One region of the Yersinia sp. SCPM-O-B-9106 (C-191) genome, then DNA from elsewhere that is predicted to be linked to it. Evidence: predicted binding sites of a transcription regulator. Region 1 holds the regulator's gene; the other holds the start of a gene.

Region 1 (4,382 bases):
ACAGATTAAAACCGCAGCCAATAAAAAAGCGGCGGTGAGTAAAACAGAGAAAGTCGCTTATGGCCGCCACCGAAATAAAGCCCAAGGTAAAGCGGATGCCGAATTAGCGGCAAATAATAAGATAAAGCTCAGCCCTGCACATAAAAAACGCTACCAGCACGCCAAACAGACTGCGATGAGTAAACTGATGAAGCAAGTCGGTAAACCTTATCGCTGGGGCGGTACCTCCCCTAATACAGGTTTTGATTGCAGCGGGCTTATTTATTACGCCTATAAAGATGTCATCAGAATAAAAATGCCGCGTACAGCGAATGAAATGTATCATTTACGCGATGCTGCGCCGGTTAAGCGCGCTGAATTAGAAAGTGGGGATTTAGTCTTCTTTAATATAGCTAATCGTGGTGTTGCTGATCATGTCGGTGTTTATTTAGGCAACGGCAAATTTATTCAGTCGCCGCGTACGGGTGAAGACATTCGTATTAGCATGCTAGATAATGACTACTGGCAAGATCATTATGTTGGCGCTCGCCGCGTCGTAACACCCAAAACTATTCGCTAATCAGAATCTATTCGCTAATAAAAACCATTCACTAATATCGAACCCGGTAACGCTATCGGGTGCCAATAACCCAATCATCACTCCCCTTAATCGAATAACATCAGTGCATGGTTTTTACGCAATACCCCATCAAACGATATGGTTATCTCTGTCATTTCTGTTGAAAGTTGTTAAGATTAATACCCACAACAAAAATACAACAATTACGATTTTAACCGCCCCTCACCCTATCTTAGCGACTGCGAAAGATCGGATTTGAGGAGCAAACACCCTGAGCAACCCCGAAAGGAGAGAGCGATGTCTTTTGAATTACCGGCATTACCTTATGCACAAAATGCACTGGAACCGCACATTTCTGCAGAAACGCTGGAGTACCATTACGGCAAGCACCACAACACTTATGTGGTCAACCTCAATAATCTGATTAAGGATACTGAGTTTGCGGGTAAATCCTTGGAAGAGATTATTAAAACCTCCAGTGGCGGTGTCTTTAATAATGCAGCCCAAGTCTGGAACCACACCTTTTACTGGCACTGTTTATCACCAAATGGTGGCGGCGAACCTACTGGCAAAGTTGCCGATGCCATTAATCAATCCTTTGGTTCTTTCGCTGAATTTAAAGCACAATTTACTGATGCGGCAGTGAAAAACTTTGGCGCAGGCTGGACGTGGCTGGTCAAAAAAGCGGATGGCACACTGGCGATTGTCAGTACCTCAAATGCGGCAACACCGCTGACGACTGCGGATAAACCACTGCTGACGGTGGATGTATGGGAGCACGCTTACTATATTGATTATCGTAATGCGCGACCAAAATATCTGGAGAACTTCTGGGCTTTAGTGAATTGGTCTTTCGTTGAGAAAAATTTAGCCTGATACCGCGCAAACAGAAAGATACACACGTGGTTATTATCAGTAGAAATAATTAAGGGCGGGTTAACCGCCCTACTAATGGCTTCATACCGGCAAGCGGTTTAATTAATTCATTACCGCCACGAAGCTAAAAACAATAATCATTGCCAGCGCACCAACAGTCGTAATCAGCGACATTTTCAGATTGGTATCCATAAAAACTCCTCAGCCGGTTAATCTTTATACTCGTCATACTTCAAGTATAGTAAGGTAAAGGCACACAATTAGTGCGTTAAATCATTTTCCCACAGTTAAGAAAAAAAATCTTGTGCTCATTACGCACTTTATAACATTGATTAACGCTTTCACTTTTCCTCCAGATCAGCCAAAATTCGCAGTTCATAACTGTATGCCGACTCATAACGTCCAATAAAACCTCTCAGACAGCCTGCTGATTCAACTTACCAGCCTACTATCGTGTTTCTGTCTGAGCGGTGTTCGAGTCATACGGGCAAACGATTAACATAATACTTACCTGCTGTAACAGGTGAGCTTAGGAGTCATTCTTTTTATGGCAACGATTAAAGATGTGGCCAAACACGCGGGTGTGTCCACCACCACCGTTTCGCACGTTATCAATAAAACTCGTTTCGTCGCCGAAAATACCAAAGCCGCTGTGTGGGCGGCCATTAAAGAGCTGCATTATTCGCCCAGTGCTGTGGCCCGCAGCTTGAAAGTTAATCACACTAAATCAATTGGTTTGTTGGCAACATCCAGTGAAGCACCCTATTTTGCTGAGGTGATCGAAGCGGTTGAAAATAGTTGTTATAGCAAAGGTTACACCCTGATTTTATGTAACTCTCATAATAATCTTGATAAACAAAAAGCCTATCTATCCATGCTGGCGCAAAAGCGTGTCGATGGATTATTGGTGATGTGTTCTGAATACCCTGAACAATTGCTGGGGATGTTAGAAGATTATCGCAATATTCCAATGGTGGTGATGGACTGGGGTACCGCCCGTGGCGATTTTACTGACTCGATTATTGATAATGCATTCGAAGGTGGCTATTTAGCTGGCCGTTATCTTATTGAGCGCGGTCATCGTGATATCGGTGCTATTCCCGGTCAGTTATCACGGAATACCGGTGGTGGTCGCCATCAGGGCTTCCTGAAAGCACTGGAAGAGGCCAATATCCCGCTACGTGACGAATGGGTGGTTCAGGGGGATTTTGAGCCAGAATCCGGTTATAAAGCTATGCACCAAATTCTGACGCAAAAACACCGCCCGACCGCCGTATTCTGTGGCGGCGATATTATGGCGATGGGGGCAATATGCGCGGCGGATGAATTGGGCCTGCGGGTGCCACAAGATATTTCGGTGATCGGCTATGATAATGTGCGCAATGCGCGGTATTTCTCACCGGCGCTAACCACTATTCATCAGCCAAAAGAGAGATTAGGTGAAACCGCTTTTGCCATGTTGCTCGACAGAATTGTCAGTAAACGCGAAGACCCACAAACGATTGAAGTACACCCTAAGCTGGTCGAGCGCCGCTCTGTTGCTGATGGCCCCTACCGCGATTACCGCCGTTAATCTTCACCTGCCGGTAGCCCTCATGTTACCGGCAGCTAACGCTGTGCGTTCAGTCCTCAATCACGGCATTATCATCTTTTAGCCATTCATTATTAAGTGTGACACTGTCACCTAAATACGCCAGCATCCATGCTAAAGCTGGCGAATGATTATTCTGCTCCCACGTCAAACAACACGGGCTATCAGGAAGTGGCTCGGCCAAGGTTAATACCACCAGTTTCCCTTGTTCAATCAAGGGCGACACCATATGCGCGGGCACCATTCCGACACATAATCCTGCACACAGGCAATCTATTCCCGTCGCCCAATCGGGTGCCACTAAACGCTGTTGGTTATCCAAGGTCCAGGTGTCTCGTTTCGGCAGATTTCGCGCGGTATCCTCCAAACAGAGTGAGGGATAAGGCCGCAATTGGTCATCAATAAGGGAACCGGTTAAGTGGGCTAAGGGGTGATTGACGCTCACCACACAATGCCAAGTCAAAAAGCCCATGTCGCGGAAGATAAACCGCCCGCCAACCGGAATGGCGCGAGTCGCCCCAATGGCCATTTCAGCTTGGCCATCCGCCAGTGCATCCCAGACACCATTAAATACCTCATAGCGTACCCGCAGTTCGATATCAGGAAAATGGCGATAAAAATCCAATACTAAGCGGCGACTCCGCTGAGGTTTGACGATTTTATCGATCACGATATTGAGTTGCCCACGCCACCCATTCGCCACTTGCTGGCACTGTCGCCGCGTGCCATTCATTTTTTTGATAACATCTCGGGCTTCTTTGATAAAAACCCTGCCCGCTTCCGTCAATTCTACATCCCGGTGACGCCGTACAAATAACGGCACGGCCAGCCATTCCTCCAACTGGCGCACGGTATAACTTACCGCTGACGGGACGCGGTGCAATTCTTGAGCAGCAGCGCTGAAACTCCCGGTGCGGGCAACTGCATCGACCACATCCAATGAATATTCTGACCACATGATTCTGCACTTCCCTTAGACTGAATATTTACTATCAATTTTTTTGATAGCATGGCGCAAATATTACCGTTTCACAACAGAATAGCTCGCCGCTAGAATGCCCCCCGCAATGGAATTTCCATGATAAGAGTTTTGCCTGCAAAATTATAATGAGACACAAAAAATGAAAACGACTTCTAGTTTCATGTTCTACCTGGCCGGTTTGAGCATGTTGGGGTACCTGGCCACCGACATGTATTTGCCTGCCTTTGGCGCTATGCAACAAGAGCTGCGCACCTCTGCCGGCTCCATCAGTGCCAGCCTCAGTATCTTTCTCGCTGGTTTCGCTATCGCTCAACTTATCTGGGGGCCTGTTTCCGATAAGTTAGGCCGTAAACCTGTGCTATTAGTCGGGTTGG
Region 2 (4,382 bases), 1.1 Mb from region 1:
TCGCTTTGATCATGAATATGTTTATCATACAGATCAGACAGCTCGACGAAAGCCTCATAAGGCTCTTCAAACCAATAGCGCATAACGCTGGCATTGTTATCTAACTGATGTACAAACGGCAGATCATCCCGTTCCAACGGACGTAACCGGACGCTGCTAGTGGTAGACATGCTGATTCCTCATATGACGACAGCGGCTGCTGCCCTAAAAATTATACTATTAGCACAAGGTATAAGCACAGGGGAATTAAAAAAGGCGCTCACCTTAAATGGCTACGCCTTTAATCAATATCACTTAACCTGTCTTTACTCAGCCGCATAACCCTGTGGTGGCAAACGTTTATCATCTAACCACGCTGCATTCTCGCGCATTGCTAAACGGCCATCAGTAAACCAACCGACCACTAACGGGTAAATACTGTGTTCTTGAGTTTGGACTCTCTCGACCACATCCTCTTCAGTATCATCACTGAAAATCGGGACTTTGGCTTGCAGGATGACCGGGCCGCCATCCAGTTCTTCCGTCACAAAATGGACTGAAGTACCGTGCTCAAGATCGCCGTTTTCCAATGCTTGACGATGGGTATGCAAGCCGGGATATTTCGGTAACAGTGAGGGGTGAATATTCAACATCCGACCAGCATAATGCTGGACAAACTCTGGACTGAGAATGCGCATATAGCCCGCCAGTACCACTAAATCAGGCTGATATTCATCAATAGCTTGCGCTAATGCCAAATCGAAACTGGCACGCGAGGCATAAGATTTGGCATCTATTGCATGGTGTGCAATGCCCGCCAATTCAGCACGCTCTAATCCATAAGCTTGCAGATTATTACTGAAGACAGCACTAATCTCGCCTGAAATACGCCCTTGCTGCTGGGCGTCTATCAGTGCCTGCAAATTACTGCCTTGGCCCGAGACCAAAACCACTATTTTTTTCATAAGACCCTTCGGACTTGAAGCTGCAGGGGTGTTGGCGATGTTATGGATTGATAATAACTTGCTCTACACCATCTGCCGCCGCCGCAATGACACCAATTTTCCAAGCTTTTTCGCCAGAGGCTGTCAGCAACTCAACCGCTTTATCTGCCAGTTCCGCAGGTAAGGCAACAACCATGCCGACGCCGCAGTTAAATGTGCGGTACATTTCGTGGCGGCTAACATTACCGGCCTCTTGCAACCAGCTAAATACTGCGGGCCACTGCCAGCTATTTTCATTAATAACCGCTTGAGTTCCTTGTGGTAATACGCGTGGGATATTTTCCCAGAAGCCGCCACCGGTCAAGTGAGCAATTGCATGGATATCAAGTTGCTCAATCAAGCTAAGAATGGATTTTACATAGATTTTGGTCGGTTCCAGCAAATGGTCGGCCAGAGATTTACCGTCTAATTGAGTCTGTTCTGGGTCAGTATTGCTGACTTCCAGAATTTTACGCACCAGTGAATAGCCATTAGAATGCGGGCCGCTGGCACCTAAAGCCACCAGAGCATCGCCCGGCGCGACTTTACTGCCGTCGATGATTTCAGATTTTTCGACCACGCCGACACAAAAGCCTGCTACGTCATAATCTTCGCCGTGGTACATCCCCGGCATTTCGGCGGTTTCGCCCCCAACCAGTGCACAACCTGACTGTTTGCACCCTTCGGCAATCCCGGTAATCACACTGGCGGCAGTATCCACATCCAGTTTACCAGTCGCAAAGTAGTCAAGGAAAAACAGTGGCTCAGCACCTTGGACCACCAAGTCGTTAACACACATGGCGACCAAATCGATACCGATGGTATCGTGGCGTTTCAGATCCATCGCCAGACGCAGCTTGGTGCCGACGCCGTCAGTGCCTGAAACCAGAATAGGTTCACGGTATTTTTGTGGCAAAGCGCACAGGGCACCGAACCCGCCCAATCCCCCCATCACTTCTGGGCGACGAGTTTGTTTAACCACACCTTTTATGCGATCAACAAGGTCATTGCCGGCATCAATATCTACACCTGCGTCTTTATAGCTGAGAGAGGTTTTGTTGGTCACTGCGAGGTCCCCGTGGTTGAGCTTTGGAAGAAAACGCGACAATTCTAACAGCGCAGGCAAACGTTTGCGAGTGGCTTGTGATATCACGCTGATTTTTAGCTTACTTGACTTAATAATGGTTTTCTATTGATCTGAATCAGGCTATTCATTGTGGTGTTCAAAAAAAAAGGCGGTATAATCTCGCGATTTTTTTGGCCGCCAGTCGCCTAACCAGGAGAAAAATAATGAAGATCGTTGAGGTGAAACACCCGCTAGTAAAACATAAACTTGGTTTGATGCGTGAGAATGATATCAGTACAAAGCGTTTTCGCGAGTTAGCGTCTGAAGTGGGAAGTTTACTGACTTATGTAGCAACCGCCGATTTAGAAACTGAAAAAGTCACCATCGAAGGGTGGAATGGGCCGGTTGAGATTGAACAGATTAAAGGTAAGAAAATCACGGTAGTGCCCATTTTACGTGCCGGTTTGGGCATGATGGAGGGGGTCTTGGAAAATGTCCCTAGTGCGCGAATTAGTGTGGTAGGGGTTTATCGTGATGAAGAAACGCTGAAGCCAGTACCTTACTTCCAGAAGCTGGTGTCAAATATTGATGAGCGCATGGCGCTGGTGGTTGACCCGATGCTGGCAACCGGTGGTTCAATGATTGCGACCATTGATTTACTTAAGAATGCTGGCTGTAAGAGCATCAAAGTGTTGGTGTTGGTTGCCGCACCTGAAGGTATTAAAGCACTGGAGGCCGCTCATCCAGATGTCGAGCTGTACACTGCTTCCATCGATCAAGGCCTAAATGAGCACGGCTACATCATCCCAGGATTGGGTGATGCCGGTGATAAGATTTTCGGAACCAAATAACTTCTAGATAGCCGACTCGATAGTCGGCTTTTTTTTGAATAATTTTTAGCATTCAACACAACACCCTATAACTTTCATTAGAGGATAGAGAAAATGAGCCGTCGCACCATTGGCGTCAGCGAGCGTCCACCGCTGCTCCAGACGATCCCCCTGAGTTTCCAACACTTGTTTGCGATGTTTGGTGCCACTGTTTTAGTTCCTATTCTGTTTAAAATTAATCCGGCAACAGTGCTGCTATTTAACGGTGTCGGAACCTTGCTTTACTTATTCATTTGTAAGGGAAAAATTCCGGCCTATTTGGGTTCCAGTTTTGCCTTTATTTCACCGGTATTACTGTTGTTGCCATTGGGATACGAAGTCGCCTTGGGCGGTTTTATCATGTGCGGCGTGCTGTTCTGCCTGGTGGCGCTGATTGTGAAAAAAGCCGGTACCGGTTGGTTGAATGTGCTATTCCCACCTGCGGCGATGGGAGCGATTGTTGCGGTTATCGGCCTTGAATTGGCTGGCGTAGCTGCGGGAATGGCTGGGCTACTACCTGCGGAGGGGGTAACCGTCGATTCAAGCACTATCATCATTTCAATGGTGACCTTGGGGGTGACCATCCTCGGCTCGGTGCTATTTCGCGGTTTCTTCGCCATTATCCCTATTCTGATTGGTGTGTTGGCGGGCTATGCCTTGTCATTTGTGATGGGCGTGGTTGATTTGGCCCCTATTCGCGATGCCCACTGGCTTGCTTTACCGACATTCTATACCCCGCGTTTTGAGTGGTTTGCCATTCTGACCATCTTGCCCGCCGCATTGGTGGTGATTGCCGAGCATATTGGGCATTTGGTGGTAACGGCGAATATTGTGAAAAAGGATTTAATTCGTGATCCCGGCCTGCACCGTTCAATGTTTGCCAATGGTATTTCGACTGTGATTTCCGGCTTCTTCGGTTCCACACCGAATACCACTTATGGTGAAAATATCGGGGTTATGGCAATTACCCGCGTTTACAGCACGTGGGTGATTGGTGGTGCCGCGATTCTGGCGATAATGCTCTCTTGTGTTGGCAAATTGGCTGCGGCAATTCAGGCGGTTCCAGTGCCAGTCATGGGCGGTGTTTCACTGCTGCTATACGGTGTTATTGCGGCGTCAGGTATCCGTGTGTTGATCGAGTCCAAAGTGGACTACAACAAAGCACAAAACTTGATCTTAACCTCCGTCATCCTAATTATTGGGGTGAGTGGCGCGAAAGTGAACATTGGTGCAACTGAACTGAAAGGCATGGCGCTGGCAACAGTAGTAGGCATCGGCCTGAGCCTGTTGTTCAAGGTGATCAGTTTGATCCGCACTGAAGAAGAGATTATTGAGGCCACGGAAGAAGAGCTGACACTGAAATAAAGTGATTGCTGGTCGAGCCGCGTTTGTCGGTTCGGCCAGTTTTTCGCCTCAGATCAGGTTTTTATGCTGTTGCCCGTTTTTGTGGTAAACTTGTCACGTTTTCCCGCCCGTTTTGTTGGT

The links. Region 1 encodes PurR, which represses purine synthesis genes. Its sites were predicted from a motif close to CANGCAAACGTTTGCNTG; they were not measured.
Positions count from the first base shown of each region.
Region 2: a site for PurR is predicted at 2,082-2,099, ahead of purM (phosphoribosylformylglycinamidine cyclo-ligase). Genes of this name have one in related genera too.

Region 1 is NZ_CP110791.1:2,316,562-2,320,943, forward strand. Features, by position in the region: gene OP863_RS10630 (C40 family peptidase) at 1-559, shown strand, start outside; gene sodB (superoxide dismutase [Fe]) at 857-1,435, shown strand; gene OP863_RS10640 (YnhF family membrane protein) at 1,538-1,627, opposite strand; gene purR (HTH-type transcriptional repressor PurR) at 1,983-3,008, shown strand; gene punR (DNA-binding transcriptional activator PunR) at 3,058-3,984, opposite strand; gene punC (purine nucleoside transporter PunC) at 4,148-4,382, shown strand, end outside.
Region 2 is NZ_CP110791.1:1,228,584-1,232,965, forward strand. Features, by position in the region: gene speG (spermidine N1-acetyltransferase) at 1-170, opposite strand, end outside; gene purN (phosphoribosylglycinamide formyltransferase) at 306-944, opposite strand; gene purM (phosphoribosylformylglycinamidine cyclo-ligase) at 985-2,028, opposite strand; gene upp (uracil phosphoribosyltransferase) at 2,253-2,879, shown strand; gene uraA (uracil permease) at 2,973-4,262, shown strand.